Regions from separate parts of the Candidatus Rhodoblastus alkanivorans genome, predicted to be linked through region 2. Evidence: predicted binding sites of a transcription regulator. Region 2 holds the regulator's gene; the other holds the start of a gene.
The links. Region 2 encodes LexA, which represses DNA repair genes until DNA is damaged. Its sites were predicted from a motif close to TGTTCNNNNTGTGTTCNG; they were not measured.

Region 1 (11,941 bases), 1.4 Mb from region 2:
GTTCGGCGCGGGCGATGGCCCGCGGGTCGGGCGGGGGCGGGCGTCCGGGGCGCGCGGCGCGGGTCAGAGGGCCCTGGCGGATAGCCAATCTGCCGACCGCGCGCCAGCCGAGATGGGCGTTGACGCGCGCGATGAGCTGTGGCGCGCTATGCTGGATTTCGAGCGCCATGGCCCCGGCAACACGCAGGACGAGCGTCGCGGGCTCCAGAGCCTTTTCCGGTTCGAAATATTCGAACCGGGGCTCTGGCTTCCTATGAGGGCGCGTTTTCTTTACGCCTCCGGGTTCCCCTTCCGCTTGAAAACGCTTTGGAGCGGCGTCATCGGGGCGCTTCGCGGGCCGCTGCGGCCATTGCAGCTTGATCGGCTCGCAACAGGCGGCGATCCGCTCGCCGACGATGTCGTCCCAGTGCAAAATAAGACTAGACTGGCCGAATCCGAGTTTGGCCAAAACGGGATCGACCGCCGCGCCGACAAAATCGGCGAGCGGCGCGGGGCGCGATTTTTTCCGGTGCGGAACCATAAGCCATTGTGGGAGGGTCATGGCCAAAAGCAAGATGCAAGCGAGCGAAAAACTGCTTGCCTGGTATGACCGCCATCGCCGCGACCTGCCCTGGCGGGCAAGGCCGGGCCAGCGGCCCGACCCCTATGCGGTCTGGCTGTCGGAGGTCATGCTGCAGCAGACCACGGTCGCCGCCGTCGCGGCCTATTTCCAAAAATTCCTGGCGCTGTGGCCGCGCGTGGAAAATCTTGCGGCGGCGCCGGTCGAGGCGGTGATGCAGGCCTGGGCGGGCCTGGGCTATTATTCGCGCGCCCGCAATCTGCACGCCTGCGCCCAAAAGCTGGTCGCGGACCATGGCGGGCGCTTTCCCGAGGACGAGGCGGAACTGCGCCGCCTGCCGGGGATCGGGCCCTATACGGCGGCGGCGATCGCCGCGATCGCCTTTGACCGGCCGGCGATCGTGGTGGACGGTAATGTCGAACGGGTGATCGCGCGGCTATGGGCGCTGGAGACTCCATTGCCGGCAGCGAAAAAGGAGATGCCCGGCCTCGTCGCCGAAATTGCGCCGCGCCAAAGGCCGGGGGATTTCGCCCAGGCGATGATGGACCTCGGCGCCACCATCTGCACGCCGCGCAGGCCCGCCTGCGTCCTCTGCCCGCTGAGCGGGGAATGCGCGGCGCGAAAACTGGGCGCGGCCCAGGATTTTCCGCGCAAGGCGGCGAAAAAGCCGCGGCCGTCGCGGCGGGGAGCGGTTTTTTACCTGCGCCGCGCCGACGGCGCGGTGCTGACGCGGACCCGCCCACCGCACGGTCTGCTCGGCGGCATGGAGGAATTTTTCGGCGCCGACTGGCGCGAGGATTTTCCCGCCAACCCCGATATGCCCGCTTTTGGCGCCAACTGGGCCTTTGCCGGGGAAATCGACCATGTTTTCACCCATTTCGCGTTGAAGCTTTCGATATTCGTCGGGGAAGCGCCGCGCGGGGCGCCGGCGCCGGAGGGCGGGCGCTGGCGCGGCGCGGCGGATATGAAGGCCGCCGCGCTGCCAAGCGTCATGCGCAAGGCGGAGGCGCGAGCGCATAAATTTCTGAGCGCCCGTCTTGCCTGACGCGCAGATCCGTCCATGATGCGGGACCGGAGGCGGGCATGGCGAAGAAACGCGGCGACAAGCCGGAGGTGGAACTGACGGAGGGCGCGATCCGCGTCGTCTGGCGGGGCCGCGCCCGCACCATCCTGTCGGCTCCGCCGCCGCCCGGCTGCGAGGAGAAGGCGGATTTCATCGTCGTCCTGGACGATCTCGTATGCTGGGATCCGCCGGACGAAGAGACCGAAATCGAAATGAACGAATTGCAGCGGATTCTCGAGGCGATCGACGAGGCGTTCGACCGGCTCGGCCTTGAAGTAGCCTATGAATGACCCGCTCCTCAGGGAAGGGGCAGGCTGCTAAAAGACTCGCGCGCCTTCGCGGAGACCAAGTGCGATGAAATGGGAAGATTTCCGTCAGTCCGAAAATATCGAAGACCGCCGCGGCGACGGCCCGATGATGGCCGGCGGCGGCGGGTCGTCGGGCCATCTCGGCCTTGGCGCGATCATCGTACTCGGTTTGATCGGCTATGCGCTCGGCATCGACCCGCGCGTCCTGATCGGCGGCGCCGAAATGGTCAGCCATATGGGCGGACGCTCGCAGCAGCAGCAGGCCGGGCCGCAGGGCCAGCGGGGCGCGCCCAAGGACCAGGTCGGCCGTTTCGTCGCCGCGATCCTCGCCGAAAACGAGGACGTCTGGTCCGACGTCCTGCCTGCCCAGACCGGCGTGAAGTTCAAGCCGGCCCCGATCGTGCTGTTCAACGGCGCGACCCGTTCCGCCTGCGGCGTGGCGCAATCGGCGATGGGGCCGTTCTATTGCCCGCTTGACGGGAAAATCTATCTCGACACGTCCTTTTTCCGCGACATGAAGACCAAATTCGGCGGCGGCGGCGATTTCGCCTATGCCTATGTGATCTCGCATGAAATGGGTCACCACATTCAGGACCTGCTCGGCATCCTGCGCAAAGCCCAGGCCGCGGAGCAGAACGCTTCGTCGCGGGAACGGGCCAACGCCATTTCCGTGCGCATCGAGTTGCAGGCGGATTGCTTCGCCGGCGTATGGGCGGCCAACGCCAACCAGAAATGGCAGGTGATCGAGCCGGGCGACATCGAAAAGGCGGTCGCCACCGCCCAGGCCATCGGCGACGACCGCCTGCAGAAGGCCTCGCGCGGCTATGCGGTGCCGGATTCCTTCACCCACGGCACGTCGGCCCAGCGCGTGCAATGGTTGGAGCGAGGCCTGCATTCGGGGAAGGTCAAGGATTGCAACACTTTCGCGCAGTGATCTCAGCCCGGCGACCAGCCCGGCGGCGCCAGTTCGAAGCCCGAAAATTGGAACGCCGGCGCCACGACGCATGACGCCAGCGTCCAGGCGCCGAGGCTTTCCGCCGCCTGCCAGGCGCCGACGGGAACGACGGCCTGAAAGGCTTCGCCGGCGCCGAGATTTGGGCCGAGACGGATCTGCTCGACCCTTCCCGCCACGGTGCTGAACGCCAGCCGCAAGGGCGCGCCCGCCTGCCAGATCCAAAGTTCGGCGGCGTCCACCCGATGCCAGTGCGAGCGCTCGCCGGCCGCCAGCAGGAAATAGATGCTGGTCGCGGCGCCGCGCGCGCCGCCTTGCGGCGCGTCGCGCCAGATTTCACGAAAAGCGCCGCCTTCCGGATGTGGGACGAGGCCGAGCGCGTCGCGCACGGCCTGCGCGTCGAGCGCGGGATCGCGCAGATCGATCATTTTGGGATCATTCCGCCGCCGGCGCGGCCACGTCCTCCGCCGCCGGCTTTTGGGAGCCCTTGCGGATCGCCTCGTCGCGGCGCTTGCGGGCGAGTGCGTTCTCACCGCCCGAGGTGGCGTGATAGAGGGCCATTTCCTCGAATTCCGCGGCGCCGGGATGGGCGACCGCGATATCCGTATAGCTTTCGCGGTCCGGGGCCTCCATGACTTCCTTCATGAATCCGTCGAATTTGCGGATTGTTCGCCAATAGCCGACGCCCTTGCGCAGGGTGTCGAACGCGAAACGCGGATAGAAAAGCAGCGGATTTTCCAATTTCATCCCGGGGCGGCGGTCCCTGCGGAATTTCAGGCGCAAGGCCCCGCCTTCCAGCGGATGGACGCCCTCATATTTGATCATGAGGTGGAACATCAAAAGCTTGGAGCGCAGCGATTTGATCGAGCGTAGTCCATGGACGGCCGAACGGCGCAGGACCGTCTTGACATGGTCGTCGGTGTAATAGGCCGCCCAGGCGGCGTGATAGGCCTCTTCCCATTCGGCGTCCGTCATTTTCCCATGATGGGTGACGCGATGGTTGAGGTCATATTTGTTGAGGTCCGCGTCCATCCACACGCCCTTGGCGAGCAGGCGCTTGTGGTCCTCCGAGCCCGGCAGGGGCGTGAGGAAAAAGAATTCGAGAATGTCGAGCGGCAGTTCGCGCTTGATGATCTCGACATCGCGCAAGATGCTTTCCTTGGTGTCGGCGGGAAAGCCCAGAATATAACCGGCGGCGGTATGGGCGCCATGCTCGCGCCATTTCTGCAGCATGGCGCGATATTCGGTGATCTTGTTCTGGCGCTTGTTGGCCCCGATCAGATTGTCGGGGTTGATGTTCTCGAGCCCGATGAAGACGCGGTTGGCGCCGGCACGCGCCGCCTTTTCGATGAAATTCGGAATCTTGTGGCAGAGCGTATCCACTTGAATTGTAAAGCCGAAGGTCATGCCTTCTTCTTCCCGCAGCTTGATGATGCGGTCGAACAAAGCCTCCCACTCCTGATTGCGGGCGAAATTGTCGTCAGTGATGAAGAAGCGGTTCACGCCCTGCGCCTGGTTCTCGCGCAGGATGCGTTCGAGATCGTCGGCGTTGCGGAAGCGGCTTTTGCGGCCCTGCACATTGATAATGGTGCAGAACGAGCATTGATAGGGGCAGCCGCGCCCGAAATCGAGGCTCGACAATTTGCCCATGGTGCGGCGGACGCGGGCGCGCGGCAAAATCGGCAGGGGCTCGCCCTCGAGCGAGGGCAGGTCGTCGAGATAATTATAGAGCGGCTGAAGTTTTCGCGCGAAGGCGTCCTGCAGAAAGCCTTCGAGGCGGCAGTTCTCGGATTCGCCGGCGAACAGCGAAATGCCGAGCGCCTGGGCCTCGCGGATTTCGGGCGGCAGTTCGGGCAGCATGGCGAGGCAGCCGGACACGTGAAAGCCGCCGATGCCGACCTGGAGCCCTTCGGCGCGAAACATCCGCGCGAGGTCGAGGGCGCGGGGAAACTGGTTCGACTGCACGCCGACCAGGCAGATCACGCCCTCGCCGCCGGCCTCGCGCACCAGCGCGGCAATTTCTTTCGGGCGAATGCGGGTGTTGGTCTCGTCGAACGTATGGAGACGAAGCTCGACGCCGGAGCCGAGGATTTGCCGCCGCGCGGCGTCCTGCGCCAGTCCAAACATGCAGGCGAGCGTATTGGACGGGATGGCCGAACGAAACCATTGGATCGGATAGCCCTGGTCGTCGTAATGCGTGGGTTTGATCAGCACGACATTGAAGATGCGGGCGGCCTGTTCGCAGTTCGATGCGGGCGCCATGCCGCCTCCTTTGCTAAAGCGAAACTATAATCATTGATTTCATTGCAGATAGACGCGCGACCTTAGCCGATCCCCTTGAGGGGGGAAAGCGACAAAGGCGTTTTTCCTGCGTCAGATTCTCGCCTTCGGCGCAAATGTCACAGGATTTTGTGGGCGCGGGCGGTGAGCGTGTGCCGGATCTTGAGACGCCGGATCAATTCGGCGAGGTCGCGCGGGGCCGCGCCGCGCAAATCGTCGCGCGCCGCGAAGGCCCCCACCGGCCGCGCCAGCGAAGGCGCGAGCCAGGTCATCAGACTGTCCGGCGAGCGCCGCAACAGCGCGCCGCGGAAGCCGGCGTCATGCAGAAGGTCGCCAGCTTCTTCGACAAAGCCCTGCTGCGGCGCATAGCCGCCTTCGAGCACGAAGGCGATGTCACTGCGCGACTGGGCGACGGCGCGCGCGAAACCTTCCTGCGCGGAAGAGGCCTCGATATAGGAGCAGCCGGCCTCGTCGGCGATTTCGGCGAGTTGGTCCTCGGCGGGGCCGATGATGAGGGCGTCGCGGACGATCCCCTCCACCGAGGCGCGCACCAGGGCGCACAGGCTGCGCGCCACCGCCTCGGCCGCGCGCTGGACCGGGGCGGTCGCGTCAAGCGAGGGGGAAAGGACGATAACGGTAACCATGGCGGATCGCTTTAAATGTTTTCGCTGTTTTGGCAAGCGGCTTGACCAAACCGGTTGACAACGCGTTACCGTTCTTTAATTGTTCTTTGTATCTGATTTGTTCTCAAGGAACGTCAATGGCTTCCCTGGCCTCATCCCCGGTTTCGAGCGCCGCGGTCGCGCCCGGGCGGCGGCGCGGCCGCGCGGCGGCGAACAATGTGTCCGGGCGTTTCGAAAAATTCCAGCGCGTCGATCTCGACGACGGCTGGGGTTCGCTGGACGAGTTGCCGCCGTTCAGGACCGAGATCACGCATGAAAAGCCGCGCAGGCTCATCACCCGCAACGATTCTCCGGACATCGCCTTCGAACGCTCGATCAATCCGTATCGGGGTTGCGAACACGGCTGCGTCTATTGTTTCGCTCGCCCCACCCACGCTTATCTCGGCCTCTCGCCGGGTCTCGATTTCGAGAGCCGGCTGTTCGTCAAGGACGGCGCGGCGGAGGCGCTGCGGCGCGAATTGTCGGCTCCCGGCTATCAGCCCAAGGTACTGGCGATCGGGACCAATACCGATCCCTATCAGCCGATCGAGCACGAGCATCGGGTCATGCGCGGCATATTGGAGGTGCTGGCGGCGGCCAACCATCCGGTCGCGATCGTCACCAAATCGGCGCTGGTGCTGCGCGATCTCGATCTGCTCGCGCCGATGGCCGAAAAAGGTCTGGTCAAGGTCGCGTTGTCGGTGACCACGCTCGATCGCGCTCTGGCGCGGGCGATGGAGCCGCGCGCGACCACGCCGGCGCGCCGGCTGGAGGCGATAGAAAAACTCACTCAGGCCGGCGTTCCGACGGCGGTCATGGTCGCGCCGGTCATTCCCGGCGTCACCGATCAGGAGATCGAAACCATTCTTGCCCGCGCCTTCGCCCACGGCGCGCGGGAGGCGGGCTATATCCTGCTGCGCCTGCCGCTGGAGACGCAGGACCTGTTCGCCAATTGGCTGTTGGAGCATTTCCCCGACAAATATCGCAAGGTGCTGGCGCTGCTGCGCTCGACCAGGGAAGGCAAGCTCTACGACGCCGCCTGGGGCAAGCGCATGACCGGAACCGGGCCCTACGCCTGGATGATTGGCCGGCGCTTCGAGCTTGCCAGCGAAAAGCTCGGCTTCGGCAAGACGAAAATCAGGTTGCGAACCGACCTTTTCCGCCCGCCGGAAGGAGGCGAGCGCCAGCTGAGCCTCTTTTAGAGATCAGCCGTCGCCAGTCAGGCGATAGGGAAAGGGCGTAAAGCGCGCCGATGCCAGAACCGGCGCCGAGCCGCGGATCTGGGCGGTCCAGGCGGAAAACCGGGTCCGCGGAGCAGGCGGACGATCGGGCGGCGCGGGGACGGGCGGAGCCGCTTCCGGGGGCGCGGCCGCAGGATCGGGCAGGCCGGCCAGTTCCAGCGGACGGGGCGGCGGGAGGGGCGCTTCCATGCTTGGCGCGGTCGCGGGCGATGTCGCGGTCGCGTCGCCTTGGGACGCCGGGACGGGCCCGGCTTCAGCGGGCTGGTCTTGGGCGCGCTGGTCTTGGGCGGGCGGGATTTTGACGCGCGCGACCCGGACCGGCGCGCCATATCCGTGGTAAACGGGAATATCGGGCGCGCTAAAGCCGACGGTCAGCGCGGCGAAGGCGTTGGAGAGGGGATTTCGCGGGCCAACCGGCCGGGCGCTCGCCCGCGCGACCATGATCCCCGGGCTCGCCGGCGCGTTGCAGTCGCGCACGCCGAGCCGGATCAACTCGGAGCCCGTCAGCGTCTTATATTGGCGGTTGAGGATGCCGAGCCGCGCGCGCACTGCCGGCGGATAGGCCACCATCATCGCGTCGGAAACCCAGTCGTTGGTCGCTTTCGTGATCGGATTATAAGCCTTGTGGAACCGCAGGAGGCTGTTCGGATAGACGCAGACATTGGGCACGGCCAACGCCAGGGTGCAGGCCGAGCGGCATTCGTGCAGGCGCACCTCGCGGCCGCTGCGAATATAAGCATTGGTCTGGGCGGCATATTGCCGGACGTCGCCGCCGACGTCCTTGATCACGACGACCGGCGCATTGCCCGGCGGCGGATGCAAATATCCCATGGCTCTCCGATCCCGACTATCGCACCAGTTTTGAAGCCACATGGTAAAGGCTTAATTAAGGCGCGCCCGCGCGGCGCGATGGCGTCAGTTCGGCTTGCTCGTCGGCGCTAGCTAGGCTATTGAGTGAAGAACTTCGTGCATACTTGCTGCTGATCGTGACAGCGGCAATGAGAACATTAAAGTTAAAGTGATCTTAAATTTCAAGCGATCCTGGGAGTTCGATCATGTTGTTCGACGGCGGCTTCAATTTTTGGAATTTTCTGGCGGACGCCATCACGATCTTTCTTTTCATCATGTGGATCTGGATTCTGATCAATGTGATCAGCGATTTGTTCCGCCGTCACGATGTTTCGGGCTGGATCAAGGCGGTCTGGATCGTCGTTCTGATCTTCGTGCCCTATCTCGGCGTGCTCGCCTATCTGATCTTCCAGGGGCGCGGCATGGCTGAGCGCCGCCTGCAGGACGCCAAGCATGCGCGCGACGATATGCGCCGTTTCGCCGGCTTCAGCGTCGCCGACGAACTGGCCAAGCTCGAAAAGCTCAAAGAATCCAAGACAATCACGGACGAGGAATATGCCCGGCTGCGCGCCCGGATGGTTGATTGATTCAAGCCCTGTTCTTCGCCCCGCGCCATGATCCCGCGCGCCGTTAACGCGGCGCGCGGGATTTTCCTTTCATCAACGCGCGTTACGGAAAGACTCGGGCAAATTCGACGCGGAACATATTAGCGCGGGCGACGTTGGCTCTTCGTCAGCTCTCGCCGGCTTCGGCAGGAGCCGGCTTGGACTATTGGAGAAAATGCCCATGTCCGAAAAACTTCCTCTTCTCGCCGGCGCCGCCGCGCTTGCCATCGTCGGCGCCGCGCCGGCCGCTCCGGCGCAGGCGCTTGAAGCCTATTCCTTCGCGGAACTGTTGCAGCCGATTCCGAATGCGCAGGAAAAGCTGGCCGCGATCGATTCAGCGCCGCGCGCCGTGGGTGGGGCCGCGCGTGGGAAGGTCCAACTCGTGCAATATTACAACCATCACCACCACCATCATCATCACCATTGGCGGCGCTATTACCCCTATCCGCTCCCCTTCTGGCGTCACCATCACCATCACCACCACCATCATCACCATCACAACTATTGGTGACGAGAAGCCGGCCCCATGGCCGGCTTTTCACTTGTCTTTGGCGAGGGTTTTTGCGGCGCGCAACATCTGGCGATAAGTGCCGTCGAAGACGGTGTCGGTCTGCGAAACCCAACGCGAGTCCCCGCTCAGCCGGTCGCGATTGGCGTGAATGCGGCGCGCCTGCAATTCGCGCTCGGCCGCTTCCTCGGGCGCCATTTCCTCCAGGTCGAACGGCGCTTCCTCGGGAATGACCAGGATTTGCGCGAAAGGTTCGCCTGGACGAAAAATATGAACGCGTCCCTCCGCCGGCGATTTGAACACGCAGAAAAACATCATCGGCCACCAGCGCCGGATGAGCGCCTGCACAGCAATGGGGCAGGTGTCAGTGCGGTCGGTGTAAAAGCGTGGATGCGGCTCGATGCGCAGCGCAAAGCCCGGGGGGACTTTCAGGTCGAGCAGGATTTGATAGGTGTAGTAATTCCCGCCGAAATCGCGGAATGGCGGCCATTGCAGGCCTTCTTCGGGGCAGGGGCCGAAATCGCCCTCCAGGTGCAACCGGCCGTCGCGGGTTTCGACCCGCAATTCATTTCTGTAAGGATAAAACAGCTCGATTCCATATTGAGCACCCTCGGAGAAAAGGGCGCAATGCCAAGGCTGCTCGCGCGCGCCCTCGCCGCGAGGCGTTCGTTCGCCCGCCCAGCCGGGGATTTCGAGCCTGGTCCGCCGCGGCGCCAACGCCTTTTCGCGGGTTCGGACAAAAACTTTCATCATTTTGCGCGCATGCCTGGTCCGACGTTGGCCATTTCCGGATAGGACGCGCGGCGCGCCTTTTTGTTCCGCTTGAGTTTGTCTCGCTCGCCCGCGGCTGGCGTTGGCGTGGCGTCGCCATCGTCGCGAAAGCGTTTCAGGCGGCAAGGACGCGCGCCGAGGCTATCCCCACGAAAACGACAAGTTCGCCGCGCTCGTCCCTGACGATAATGCTCTCGCCCGCTTCAGGGTCGGTCTGCCGCGCGATTTCTCCGATCGCCTGCCAGGCGTCGGCGACGTCCTCGCAATCCATGGTGCGTTTGAAGACGGTGGCGCCGTCGATCTTACGCAGCAGAAAACTATAGCGCGCCATTGACGAACTCAATTTTGTTCGTGGAAGATCGGGTTGTGCGGCCGGAAACCAGGGCCAGCTAGAGGGCGCTGCCGACCCAGCCGGATGCGCTCATGCACGCATGGCGCGCGCTTGGCTTGGCCATTGCCTGTGGGATCTTGACGCCCGGCGCCGGTTTCAAACCGTCTTTATATTGGCGTTCGCGCGCAGGTGGGAAGGCCGCATCCCGCGTCGCCCGGCTGTTGAAAGCCTCGGATGGGGTTGCATTCAAAACGCCTTCCGCAATCGCCGAAACGATGGCGCGGGGTTTCCGGGCTTGGTCGATCATCGCCTGAACGAGATTTCCCGCGCTGTTCGCCACCGCTCCCCGAAGCGGGCTTTGGGCGAGATTTTGAAACGCGTGCAACATTCTGTCCTCCCCCGTTTCAACCGCCCGGACGACGCGCCGTCGTTCTGTTTGCGCTTTGGCGCCGTCGCGGTCAGGTAAGTTAATAAAGAAAGTCACGTTCTGAGCAATCCGTAGAATCCGCTACGCATTATTACGACGCCGTACCGCTGACTAGATCGTTTTGACTTAAACGTCTGCCGCATTGAAAGCTTACGTTTGAAGGCGGGCGAAAGAAATTCTCCTTCGGCGGGGTTCGCGGCATCCGTGGGAACTCCGGTGTAACCAGCAGGGTGTCGTTGAAATATCGAGTGGCGGTGTCCCGCCATGTCGGCGCGCACAAATGAAAACGCTTGCAGCTCCAGCTCAGCAGGCCGTTTTTTCATGTGACCGTAAAATTACGTAAACTGTTTGCATTGCACCAAGTGAGGCGGCCGTGCGATAACCTTGACGATGCAAGCTGTCGGTGGAACATGGTTTCGAGACGAAAATTTATCCTTACTTTTACTGCGATGTATAGCGTAGCTAGTAAAATAGGTTAGAGTTAAAATAAAAATCACTAGCTGGTCAGGCCATGTGAAAAATATCTTTGCATCGGGGCTTGGATTGTTGTTGGGGGGGAGTAAGATGAAACACATAGACATTTCGGATGGAATGGGTAGGGATTCTGTCGGTCGTTCATTAAACACGATCAGGAACGCCCATTTTCGCTTGCATTATTTAGGAGACGGATCGGCTACGCCCGCGGCTTTGGTGCGGCGGATCCAGCTCTGCAATGTTCTGCTCAGCGAAATCTCTGGAATTCGTAGGCGGCTCGAAAAGGACGTCAAGATTGGGCGGTCAAGCCCGTGCGGCGCCGCGCCCGATCGTTTCCGCCGGCCTCATTGAGGGGCCGGCTTTTTAGCTGCGCTTTCCGCCTGTCTTCTCGCCGGCCAGCGAGTCTTCTGCTCCCTCGATTTTGAACTCTTCGATCCTGTGACCCGCCTTCAGCGCCGCGGCAAGCCACCGCGGATGCTTGCCCCGTCCCGACCATGTCTCGTTTGGTGCTGCGGGATTGCGATATTTCGGCTTTACCTTCGGATATTTACGCGGCGCCGCCATGCCGGTCGCGCCGCCGATATCGCCACGCCTCTGGCTGAGTTGGGCGAGGCGCCTTTCCAGCTGAACCTTTTCGGTCTTGATCTTCTCGACCAGGACCTTCGTGAGCTCTTCGTGTAAAATCCAGAGTTCTTCGAAGTCCATTGTCTCGAGATCCTGTCTGCGCATCGTGCTCTCGCGATTTTCCGACAGGTTACGCCAACATTCGGCGCGGAAACGCCGCGGCGCCGCATCCACTCCGCGAGCGCCCGCCGGTATTGGACGCCGAGTTTCGGTTGATTGTCGAACGCCTTCGTCTTTGCGCAGTCTCTAATGACCGTACTGCGCAAAGACGCGCGGTGTTCGCGTTT
Region 2 (11,941 bases):
TGATGGGCATTGCGGTCGAAGCGGGCAGGGTGCTGATTCTCGACCGCGCGGCGGTGGCGGCGCAGGCGGAAAAAGCCGGCCTGTTTCTTTACGGTTTTTCGCGGGAGACGCAGGTTTGAAAATTTTCGTGATCGCGGGTGAGCCCTCGGGCGATTTGCTCGGGCAGGGCCTGATCCGCGCCTTGCGGGAACGGGTTCCTGGCGTCGAGATCATGGGCGTCGGCGGCGACGCCATGACGTCCGAGAATTTCGTCAGCCTGTTTCCGATGCATGAGATTTCGCTGATGGGCGTGCTGCCGGTGCTCGCCAATCTGCGCAATGTGCTGCGGCGGATCGACCAGACGGCCCGCGCCGTGATCGCTGCGCGGCCGGACGTTCTGGTCCTGATCGACAGCCCGGATTTCAACCATCGCGTGGCGCGGCGGGTGCGCAAAATCCTGCCCAACATGAAGATCGTCAATTATGTCGGGCCGACGGTCTGGGCGTGGCGGCCGGGGCGGGCGAAAAAAATGCGCGCCTATGTCGATCTGATTCTGGCGATCTTTCCTTTCGAACCCGAGGTTCACGTGCGGCTCGGCGGCCCGCGCTGCGTCTATATCGGCCATCCTTTGATCGAGCGGCGGGACGCGCTGCGGGGCGATGACGAGGCCAAGAAGAAGGGGCCGATTCTTGTGCTGCCCGGATCGCGCGCCTCGGTCGTCCAGCGCATGGGCGACGCCTTCGGCGACGCCATCGCCCGACTGGACGCGGCGTATCCCGGCCTGGACTATGTTCTGCCGACCTCTCGCGGCTTGGCGGCGCGGGTGGGGGAGATGATCGCGCAGTGGCGCGTCAAGCCGCGCGTCGTCGTGGGCGATGACGAGAAATATGCCGCCTTTCGGGCCGCGCGCGCGGCCTTGGCGGCCTCGGGGACAGTCACTCTCGAACTCGCCTTGTCGCGGACGCCGACGATCGTCGCCTATAGAGTTCCCAAGATCGAGGAGTTTTTCGCGCGCCGCCTGATCCAGGTGAGCATGGTGGCGCAGCCGAACATCATTCTGGGCGAAAAGGCCTTCCCGGAATTGCTTCAGGACGAGGCCAACGGGCCGTGGCTGGCCGAACGCCTCGCGGAAATCCTCGACGACGGGTCCGAGCGGCGCCGCCAGATCGAGGCGATGGGCCGGATCGAGGACCGGCTCGCGATCACGGACGGCAAGCGCCCGAGCGAAAAGGCGGCGGAAGCGATTTGTCAGATAATTCGTTTATAGTTTTGAAAATAAATTGAAAACATCATTGCGATGCATGGGCGCGGTAGGTGCGTCCCATGGATCGCAATGACGGCGAAGCACGAAAAGGCTTAACGCATATTCATGATCGCCAGCGTTTGCTTGCCGAAAGTCTTCAGCACCAGAACACGCGCCCTGGCGTCGCCAAGTCGCGGCTCGTATTTCAAGAAAGGCGTATGCGGATTTTCGTTTCCCGCATAGCCGAAGGCGTTTTGGCCGAGGCAAGCCTCGACGGTCGCCTTGATGTCAGCCAGATCGATCTTGCCAGCCTGACAGGAATAAATGATCTCGCCGATCTTTTTCTTGTCGATGATCTGGCAGGCCCCGAACAGATTCTCGGTCACGCCATAGGTCGTCACCGCCTCGCCTTCTTTCTGCGTCGGCCCGCGCAAGGCCTTGAAGCCATCGGGCGCCGCCGCGATGAGACGGCGGAAGACCCCGCAATCGAAAGCCTTGTCGTTGATGGGCGTGGGGTCGCCGCTCTGTTCGACGAGGCCGCCTTCCTCCAGCGAGTTGGCTTGCGCGAAGACTTGAGCGCTCCCCTGGCCAAGCCAGAGGAGCGCAGCCAAGCCGGCGGCGCGGCAAGCCGCGCCGCGGTTAAAGCGGGAAGAACTCAACGCGACCCCATCATCACATAGTCGCGGCTGGGTTCGCCGGTATAGAGCTGGCGCGGACGGCCGATCTTCTGGCTCGGGTCCTCGATCATTTCCTTCCACTGGGCGATCCAGCCGACCGTGCGGGCGAGCGCGAACAGCACCGTGAACATGGAAACCGGGAAGCCCATCGCCTTCAGCGTGATGCCGGAATAGAAGTCGATGTTCGGATAAAGCTTCTTCTCGATGAAATAGTCGTCGTGAAGCGCGATGCGCTCCAGTTCGACCGCGACATCGAGCAAAGGATCGTCCTTGATGCCGAGATCGTTGAGGACTTCATGGCAGGTCTTGGCCATGATCTTGGCGCGCGGATCGTAATTCTTGTACACGCGATGACCGAAGCCCATGAGGCGGAAGGGATCGTTCTTGTCCTTGGCCTTGGCGATATATTTCGGAATATTCTCGACCGAGCCGATTTCCGTCAGCATCTTCAGCGCCGCCTCGTTGGCGCCGCCATGGGCCGGGCCCCACAGGCAGGCGATGCCGGCGGCGATGCAGGCGAAGGGATTGGCGCCCGAGGAACCGGCGAGACGGACAGTCGAGGTCGAGGCGTTTTGCTCGTGGTCGGCGTGCAGGATGAAGATACGGTCGAGCGCGCGAGAGACGATCGGATTGACCTTATATTCCTCGCAAGGAACGGCAAAGCACATGCGCAGGAAGTTCGACGTATAGTCGAGGTCGTTCTTCGGATAGATGAAGGGCTGGCCGATGCTGTACTTATAGGCCATGGCGGCCAGCGTCGGCATCTTGGCGATGATGCGCATGGTCGCGATCACCCGCTGCTGCGGGTCGGAAATGTCGGTCGAGTCGTGATAGAAGGCCGAGAGCGCGCCGACCGAAGCCACCATGACCGCCATCGGATGGGCGTCGCGGCGGAAGCCGGAGAAGAAGCGCGCCATCTGCTCGTGAACCATGGTGTGGCGCGTTATGCGATAGTCGAAATCCGCCTTCTGCTTGGCCGTCGGCAATTCGCCATAAAGCAAGACATAGCAGGTTTCGAGGAAGTCGCCGTGCTCGGCGAGTTGTTCGATCGGATAGCCGCGGTAGAGAAGGACACCCTCGTCGCCGTCGATATAGGTGATCTTGGATTCGCAGCTTGCGGTCGAAGTGAAGCCGGGGTCGTAAGTGAACATGCCGGTCTGGCTGTACAGCTTGGCGATATCGGTGACCGCCGGGCCGATCGAGCCGTGCTTGATCGGCATTTCGACGGTCTTGTCGCCGAATGTAAACTTACCCGTTTCGCTCATGAGGTTCGCCTTTTCGCTGACGCCGCAAACGGCGCGCCGCCGCGTCCCCGCAACACTATTCGCGGGACGCAAAGCGGCAAAATCGCGTTAATATTGTGCACTGCGAATGAGTAGCTTATTGTCCGGGCAGGTTCAAGATGACAGCATCTTAAACGATAGAGGCGCCTGCGGCGTCGGTGATCCGGCCAAGACTTTCGTCGCAGCCAAGCGTCTCCAGGACATCGAAAATGCCCGGCGACGTCGCGCGGCCGGTGAGCGCGGCGCGCAGGGGTTGCGCGACCTGGCCGAGCTTGGCTCCCGTTTCTCCTACATAGGCGCGCACCGCCGCTTCGGCGGCCGGCGCCGTCCATTCCGGCAGCGCGGCGAGCTTCGGCGCGAGCGCGGCCAGATGGGCGCGACCGGCCTCATTGAGCAGGGAACGCGCCTTTTCGTCATATTCGAGCGGACGCTCGGCGAAGAGGAAGCGCGCGCCGTCCGCCAGCTCGATCAGGGTCTTGGCGCGCTCCTTCAGGCCCGGCATGGCCTTGGCGAGCTGCGCTCGCTTGGCGTCGTCGAGCTTCGCCACAATCTCCTCGCCATTGGGCAGATAGGGCAGGGCGACGATGAACTGCGCCAGCAAAGCGGAATCGTCCATAGCCCGCATGTAATGGCCGTTCATGTTTTCGAGCTTCGCATAGTCGAACCGCGCGGGCGAGCGATGCACCTGGGCGAGCGAAAAGGCCTCGGTCAGCTCGTCGGTCGAGAAAAACTCGCGGTCGCCCTGGCTCCAGCCGAGACGGGCCAGATAATTGCGCAGGGCTTCCGGCAGATAGCCCAAGGCGCGATAGGCGTCCACGCCGAGGGCGCCGTGGCGCTTGGACATTTTCGCGCCGTCTGGCCCGTGAATGAGGGGGATATGGGCGAAGGCGGGAATGTCCCAGCCCATCGCCTGATAGATGTGGGTCTGGCGCGCGGCGTTGGTCAGATGGTCGTCGCCGCGGATGATCTGGGTCACGCCCATGTCGTGGTCGTCCACCACCACCGCGAGCATATAGGTCGGCGTGCCGTCGGAGCGCAGCAGGATGAGGTCGTCGAGGTCCTTGTTGGGGAAGGTGACAATTCCCTGGACCTTGTCCTCGATGATCGTTTCGCCCTCGCGCGGCGCCTTGAGGCGGACCACCGGCTTGCGGCCTTGCGCGATCGCGTCGCTTTCGGCTTCGGTGCCGCCGAGGTCGCGCCAGCGCCCATCATAGCGCGGCGGGCGGCCCTCCTTGCGTGCGAGTTCGCGCATCTCGTCGAGCTCTTCCGGCGTCGCGTAGCATTTATAGGCCGCGCCCCTGGCGAGCATTTCCTCGGCGACCTCGCGATGGCGTCCCGCGCGCGCGAACTGGTAGATGGTCTCGCCATCCCAGTCGAGGCCGAGCCATTTCATCCCGTCGATGATCGCGGCGATCGCCGAATCTGTCGAGCGTTCGCGGTCGGTATCCTCGATTCGCAGCAGCATCCTGCCGCCGGTCTGGCGGGCGAGGAGCCAGTTGAAGAGAGCGGTGCGCGCGCCGCCGATGTGGAGATAGCCAGTGGGCGAGGGTGCGAAACGCGTGACGACGGAATGAGACATTGCGATGAAACCTGAGGCGGCGCGGGGAATGGCCGAGGGAGAGGCCAAGGGAGTGGTCTTGCCGCAGCGCGTTCGTGTAGCATGGGCTTCGTCGCCAGAAAAAGGGGCAATCGCATGGCGTCCGCTCCCAAGGGGCTGACGGACAGGGTTGGTAGCCTTGCGGCGCTGCGCCTCTCGCCCGGCGCCGCGCTCGCCGCCCTGCGCCTGTATTTTGCCGCCGCTTTGGAGCAGGAATGGGATCTGCGCCGGCCTTTCCTGTGGTTGCCGGCGGCGGCGGGCGCCGGCGCGATCTATTATCTCGTCGCGCCGACCGAGCCGGTTCTTTGGGTCGTCGGGGCGACGGCGGTTCTGTTTGCTGCGCTGGCTTTTCTTGCGCACGAGCAGCGTACGCTTTCGGCCGTGTTTGTCATCCTCGCGGCGCTGGCCGCGGGCGAGTTCTCCGGTGGCTGGCGCGCGGCGCGGGTGGATGCGCCAGTGCTGGATCGCATTTACATCGGTGAGCTTGCCGGCTTCGTCGAAGAGGTCGATTTCCGGCCCCAGGGCGCGCGTTTCCTGCTGCGCGTCACCGAGGCCGAGCGTCTCGCGCCGGAGCAGACGCCTTATCGCGTGCGCTTGACCATGCGCGGCGTTCCTGCTTTCGCCGCGGGAGATTTCCTGACCATCAAGGCGCGGCTGCTGCCGCCGGCGCGCGCGGCGCTGCCGGGCGGCTATGATTTTGCGCGCGACGCTTATTTTCAGCGCATCGGCGCCGTCGGCAATGTGCTGGGCAAGGCGGAGGCTCTTCCCGCGCCCCGGACGGCGGACTGGCGGCCGCGCCTCTATGCGGCGGTGGACCGCGCGCGCAACGCGCTGGCGTTGAGGGTCTATGATCGCATAGGCGGCGACAATGGCGCGATCGCCGCCGCGATGGTCACCGGCAAGCGCGACCTCCTTTCGGAAGCGGCGCGGGAAACCATCGCCAAGGCGGGGATTTTTCATATCATCACCATTTCCGGCGTCCAGATGACCCTGGTCGCGGGCATCTTCTTCGTCGGCTTTCGCGGTTTTCTGGCGCTCTTCCCCGCTCTCGCGCTGAACTATCCGATCAAGAAATGGTCGGCCGCGCTCGCCATGCTCGGGGCGCTGGCCTATGGCCTGTTCACCGGCTCGCGCGTCGGCTCGGAACGCGCTTTGTTCATGACCCTGATTCTGCTCGGCGCGGTCATCGCCGAACGGCCGGCGCTTTCCATGCGCAATCTCGCTTTCGCGGCGCTGGCGGTGATCGCTTGGGAGCCGGAGGCGCTGCTTGGCGCGAGTTTCCAGCTATCCTTCGCGGCCGTCGCCGCGCTGATTGCGGTTTACGAATCGCGCGGCGCGGCGAGCGGGAGGCCAAATCCCGCGCCCAAGGCGGTCGGGACCGAGGCCGAGCGCGAAGCGCGGGGGCTCGCCGACCATATGGGGGAAATCAGCCGCCTGCGCGTGTTCGGCGCACTGGCCGCCACCTTCTGCGCGACCTCCGCGACGGCCTCTTTCATGGCCTATGACTTTCATGAATTGAATCCCTATGTGCTCATCGGCAATCCGCTGACGCTCGCGATGATCGAGCTTTTCGCGGTGCCGGCGGCGTTGCTCGGCGCGTTGCTCGCGCCTTTCGGCGCGGACGGTTTGGTTTGGTCCTATCTCGGCGCGGGCGTCGGCATGATCATGACGATCGCGCGTTGGATCGGGTCGGCGCCGGGCGCGACTATCGCCCTGCCGGCTTTCGCGCCCTGGTCGATCGCCTGCCTGACGCTCGCGGTTCTCTCCGCCGTCTTGTGGCGGACGCGGCTGATGAAGCTTACGGCGCTGCCGCTGGTCGGCCTGGGCCTGTTGGGGGCGGCGAGCGGACAGCGCTTCGATCTCGCCGTGGCGCCGACCGGGGAATATGCGGCTTTGCGCGACGCCGGAGGGCGCCTCGCGCTTCTCGGCAAAAGGCGCGATTCCTTTGCCGCCGAACAATGGCTGCGCGCCGACGCCGACCTGCGCCCGGCGTCCGAAGCCGAAGCCGCCGGCCGTTGCGACACGCTCGGTTGCGTCGGCGTAATGCGCAATGGCGAAGCGGCGGCCCTGGTGCTCGACGGCGAAGCCTTCCATGAGGATTGCGCCCGGGCGCAGGTCGTCATTTCGCCGCTCTATGCGCCGAGCTATTGCACGCCAAAAATTCTGCTCGACCGCCGCAAGCTCCGGGAAACCGGGGCGGTGACACTGGCTTTCGGCCCGAAAGGCATGGAATGGCGCACAACCCGCGCGCCAGGCGAGGATCGCCCCTGGTCACGCGCGCCGCGCCGCCGGGCGCTTGCGCCATTGCGTCCCGCCGCCGCGCCGGAGTCGCCCGCGACGAAGGACGATTCGCGGGAATAGCGGGATTGATTATCCGTTCTTGGCGCCATTCGGCGGCACGCCGGGGCCGGCGCCGTAATATTTGTAGGGCAGGAATTTGCCGGACATGGAAATCTTGACCCGGTCGCCCTTGGGGTCGGGCTGGCGCTCGATCGCCATGTCGAAATCGATCGCCGACATGATGCCGTCGCCGAATTCCTCCTGGATCAGTTCCTTCATCGCCGGTCCATTGACCATGAGCAGTTCGTAAAAGCGATAGAGCAGGGGGTCGGTCGGCGGCATCGGCGAATTCTGGCCGCGCATCGGAACCTCGGTCAGCATCCGCTCTTCCGACTTGGTCAGGCCGAGAAAAGCGGCAGACTTGGCCGCGAGCGCCTCGGGAAGGCGCATCTGGCCGAGCAGCGCGCCGACGATCAGCACATCCGCCATTTCGCCGGTCGCTTCGACGATCTGCTGCCATGTCAGGCGTTTTTCGCGCTTGATGTCGAGAATGCGTTCGGTGAGTTGATCGCGGGTCATGCGCATACTCCTTTGCCAGGGACAAAACGCCTTCACAGAGGTTAAGCGTCAATTCCCCGGCCCGCCAGAGAACTGAGCTCAAAATTTGTCCATGGAATAACGCCAGAAATTCAGCGCAGCGACCCTTCCGGCTGTCACTGCGACCGTGAGCTAAAGGCGCGACGGGAAACAATTAACCATCTAACATATTGAAATAATGCATGAGTTTCTTCGTCGCTTTTCCCGTCGTCCGCGAAAACTCCGCTCAATATTTGCGCACGAGGCTCACCAGCTTGCCCTGGATGCGGACCCGGTCCGGCCCAAAGATCCGCGTTTCATAGGCCGGATTGGCGGCTTCCAGCGCGATCGAGGCGCCGCGCTTGCGCAAGCGCTTCAAGGTCGCCTCCTCGTCGTCGATCAAGGCGACCACGATTTCACCCGACTCGGCGGATTCCTGCTTCTTGATGACCACCGTGTCGCCGTCGAGAATGCCGGCCTCGATCATCGAATCGCCCCGGACTTCGAGCGCGTAATGTTCGCCGTTGGACAACAGGTCCGGGGGGAGGGCGATGCTGTGGGACCGTGTTTGCAGCGCCGATATCGGCGTGCCGGCCGCGATGCGGCCCATGACGGGGATGGCGACGTTCTGGCTCGAATCGGAGGGGTCGCCCGCGACGACTGGCCGGGTCTTGCCGAGATTGCCTTCGATGACGCTTGGCGCGAAACGTCCGCCGCGCGGCGCCGCCGGGGTTGACGACTCGGGCAGCCGCAAAACTTCCAGCGCCCGGGCGCGATTTGGCAGGCGCCGGATGAAGCCGCGCTCCTCCAGCGCCATGATGAGGCGATGAATGCCGGACTTCGAGCGCAGGTCGAGCGCGTCCTTCATTTCGTCGAAGGATGGAGGCACGCCGGTCTCTTTCAGGCGCTCATGAATATAACGAAGCAATTCGCTTTGTTTCCTGGTCAGCATGGCCGCGCCCTGTCTAATCTTGCCGCATCCGGCGTTGCTTTGGCGCTTCAGAATCACGCCAATACAAATCATGAACGGAAGATAGATGTTCGCGCTTGGTTCTGCAATCGAAAAGATGTGAGATGGTTGCTGCTGGAGCGCGTAAAATTAATTGCAAATCCCGGAATTCGGTAATTGCACGCCGGGACTCGAAAATCTCTTTAATAACAACCTTGTAGGTGTGTAGTGTTCGCCAAACCGGATTGGCGAACACTCGGCTGATTTTCCGTATGTGCGATGCTGTTGATTTTTCTATACATTTTCAAAAAGGATTGGCGAACATGCTACGCCAAATCCCACGATTGGCGAACATTTTGCCGAACATCAACCGGTCTTGGTTTCGCGGCGCCCAAACGAAAGGTGCGAGACGAAGGGACCGAACGCGCCTTCTGCCCGAAAGCGATCATATCGGGCCTCCAAATCGGCTGTCATTCGGGCCGCCAGTGTTAATGCCTTTTCGCGCTCGTGCTGAGGCGTCTCAGGCCCCAAAGATGGCATAAGGCCAAGCTCAATAAGCGATCCGCAAACAGCGTCATAAAGATCGGAATGGTGCGGTCGAAAGTCGCCATATATAAAATAGTCCGCGTCTATGCGCAACAAATGTGCCAGACGCAAGAAAAAATCGGCAGGAATACGGTTTTCACCATTTATGTAATTCTGAACAGTGCGATACGAAATCCCTAATTTCTCCGAAATTAGTTTCATTGAGACTCGCTTTTTCTTTATCACGGCGCGTAGCGCCTCCGCCAGTCTGGCATCGTCGTAGTCGCTTGCCATATACCGAAATGTGCGTTATTCTGAACAAAATGCACCGAAATAAGACATTAGGCGGCGCAATGCCCAAAATCGTTCGCACCCTCCCTCTCGTAATTACAATTGCCGGGTCAGACGATCTGTATCAGACCGTCCGCGCGGCATTAGTCGCGCGAAATTCCAGCCTCAATGCTTGGTGTAATGCAGCCGGCGTTAACAGGCAAACCGCGGAAAAGGCGTTGAAAGGAGCACGCCACAGCCGACGTGCGGACGAACTTCGTCAGCGTCTCCTTGCAGAACTGTTCCCCGAGAAAGTAGCGTGAGGGACTTCCTTCCCATCGCCGTCATCGCCGACGCAGCAGCCATATCGAGCCGGGCGATTGAACGCGCCATCATGCGGGCCAGCAAGAACCCGTCGGCGACTTGGAACGGCGCGCGCTTGGTTGTCCGGGAAGTCGCCGGGCGCGGCGGCCGCGGCGGGCGTCAATACGAAGTCAAAGTCGATAGCCTGCCCGCCTACATTCAAGAGCGTTTAAAGCGTGTTTCAACCGCGGTTGCAGCTCCAGCGCCCGGCGACATTACGCGAATAGAGCGCGACATTCGCTACGACCTGGTCATGCGGGTTGTTACCCATCCTAAGGGGTCGGAAGGGAGGGCGAAAGCGGCACGCGAAGAGGCGCAACGACGACTCCTTAACCCGCGCACCGGCCGGATGGAATATGTTTCCGTCGCCACGATCATGCGTTGGGTCAAACGCCATGAAGACCAAGCTGAAGCCGGTTTGGCGCGGCGAAAGCGTTCGGACGCAGGCCAAAAGCGTGTCATCCTAACCCAAAAATGGGACAGCTCCGTTCCTTTTGACGATGAAGTCAAGAAACGCATCGCCTCTGAATTGCGGCTTTACATCCGGGGAGAGCACAAGAACCTGGCTTCCTTCGGCCACATCCGCCTGATGGCTGAGCGGAAACTCATAGAGCTTAGCCGCGCCGCCGGCTTTCAAGCATCGGCCGACATTTGCGCGTTGCCCGACAATTTCATCAAGGCGGAACGGATCGCGCGCAAAGCCGGCGTCTTCCTCCGCGATCGCAAGGCGTTCCAAGACGATTTGCCGGGCATTCTTCGCGGCGTGAGCGGCTTGGCGCCGTGCGACGTGATCTACGGCGACGTGCATAGCGCCGACGTGCTCTTGCCCAAAATTGAGGGTTTCCAACGTCACGCGAAATTTATCGCATGGTTCGACGCGGGGACCCAAAGGGCGTGGCTCGATGTCGTCATCCTGGAGGAAGGCAAAGGCGTAACCAACGCCCACGTCATCGAGAGCTTTCTGCGCATGGCCACGGCCTGGGGGATGCCGGGAACGCTCTACCTCGACAACGGGTCCGAATATAATTGGGCCGAATTCGTCGACGACGCAATGAAGCTTCTCGGCCACAGGGTCGTTTTCGGCCGCGAAAGCAATGTCGTGAACGCCAAGCCGTATAACGCCCGCGCCAAGGAAATCGAGGGCTTTTTCGGCCGGTTTGAACGGCATTATCTGGCGCAAATCCCCGGCTGGGTCGGCGGCGACCGGATGAAGTCGAAAACCTCGAATGTCGGGAAGGCCCCGACACCATACGGCGGAGATTTCGGCCAATTCGTCAGGATGATCGAGGCACAACTCATAATTTATCATAATCGGCCCCAAAAGGGTCGGAAACTCAAGGGTCTGCCGCCTTTTGAGGCGTACAAAAAAGCGATTGCGGCCGGCTGGTCCAAAACGGAAATCGACCCATTAGCCTTCATCACGGCCTTTTCGACCGAAGAGCGACGCAGCGTCAGCGGGGGAAGAATTCAATTCTCCGGCGCATCATGGACCTGCGACGAGCTGCAAAGCTATTTGGGCGATTATGTCATTGTTCTGGTGCCAAAATATCAAGCATGGGATCGTCTTCCGATCCGTGACGACAAAGGGCGCCTCCTGGGGTTGGCGCAGCGCGACGCGGAATTTCATCCCCTTGATCCATCCGGCGCGCGCGAGGCCGCCTCGCGCGGCGCGCGTCGCGTGAAGGCGGCCAAGGCGCTATGTCGGTCTATTCCAACGATCGATGCGGAAGCGGAGATTATCCAACTCGCGTCAGTTCTTCCGCGTGAACCGCATGCGCCGATCGGCGCGCACATTGGCCCGTCCGCCGAGGCGCGGGCCATCGCTTCCGGCTTGACTGAAACGCCAAAGGAACGACGCGCGCGCGAGCAGGCCGAACTGAAACGCTCCGCCGAAGATCACCAGGCGTTCATGCAACGTCTTCTTGCGAATAAGAGGGACGCTCGCTGATGGCTTTTCGCTTTGTCGAAACGTCGATTTCTCGCGGCATCGACGAGACCGTTACGTACTCGCGTGCGACCCTGCGCGCTGCCGCGATCATTGGACCGCCGGGGATCGGAAAAACGGTCGCGCTGGAACGCCTTTATGCGAACGATCGAAAAGCGATCTACTTGCGTATTTCGGCGACGCAGGGAACGGGCAAGGCGGCATTTAGGCTTCTGGGCGACGCCATGGGCGTGGCGAGGGGAGGGCGCGAGAGC

Region 1: a site for LexA is predicted at 5,876-5,893, ahead of K2U94_RS16890 (PA0069 family radical SAM protein). Genes of this name have one in related genera too.

Annotation. Positions count from the first base shown of each region.
Region 1 covers NZ_JAIVFP010000001.1:3,641,095-3,653,035, reverse strand. Annotated here, with positions in the region: gene K2U94_RS16925 (DUF721 domain-containing protein) at 1-541, opposite strand, end outside; gene mutY (A/G-specific adenine glycosylase) at 540-1,604, shown strand; gene K2U94_RS16915 (Imm74 family immunity protein) at 1,643-1,912, shown strand; gene ypfJ (KPN_02809 family neutral zinc metallopeptidase) at 1,977-2,864, shown strand; gene K2U94_RS16905 (cupin domain-containing protein) at 2,867-3,310, opposite strand; gene K2U94_RS16900 (B12-binding domain-containing radical SAM protein) at 3,318-5,144, opposite strand; gene K2U94_RS16895 (transposase) at 5,282-5,806, opposite strand; gene K2U94_RS16890 (PA0069 family radical SAM protein) at 5,923-7,026, shown strand; gene K2U94_RS16885 (hypothetical protein) at 7,030-7,896, opposite strand; gene K2U94_RS16880 (SHOCT domain-containing protein) at 8,121-8,501, shown strand; gene K2U94_RS16875 (hypothetical protein) at 8,701-9,030, shown strand; gene K2U94_RS16870 (hypothetical protein) at 9,058-9,780, opposite strand; gene K2U94_RS16865 (hypothetical protein) at 9,914-10,129, opposite strand; gene K2U94_RS16860 (hypothetical protein) at 10,188-10,613, opposite strand; gene K2U94_RS16855 (H-NS histone family protein) at 11,394-11,759, opposite strand.
Region 2 covers NZ_JAIVFP010000001.1:2,237,502-2,249,442, forward strand. Annotated here, with positions in the region: gene K2U94_RS20635 (LpxI family protein) at 1-119, shown strand, start outside; gene lpxB (lipid-A-disaccharide synthase) at 116-1,246, shown strand; gene K2U94_RS10530 (hypothetical protein) at 1,336-1,833, opposite strand; gene gltA (citrate synthase) at 1,878-3,164, opposite strand; gene gltX (glutamate--tRNA ligase) at 3,313-4,761, opposite strand; gene K2U94_RS10545 (ComEC/Rec2 family competence protein) at 4,876-7,140, shown strand; gene cynS (cyanase) at 7,150-7,638, opposite strand; gene lexA (transcriptional repressor LexA) at 7,883-8,587, opposite strand; gene K2U94_RS10560 (helix-turn-helix domain-containing protein) at 8,951-9,403, opposite strand; gene K2U94_RS10565 (hypothetical protein) at 9,699-11,690, shown strand; gene K2U94_RS10570 (AAA family ATPase) at 11,690-11,941, shown strand, end outside.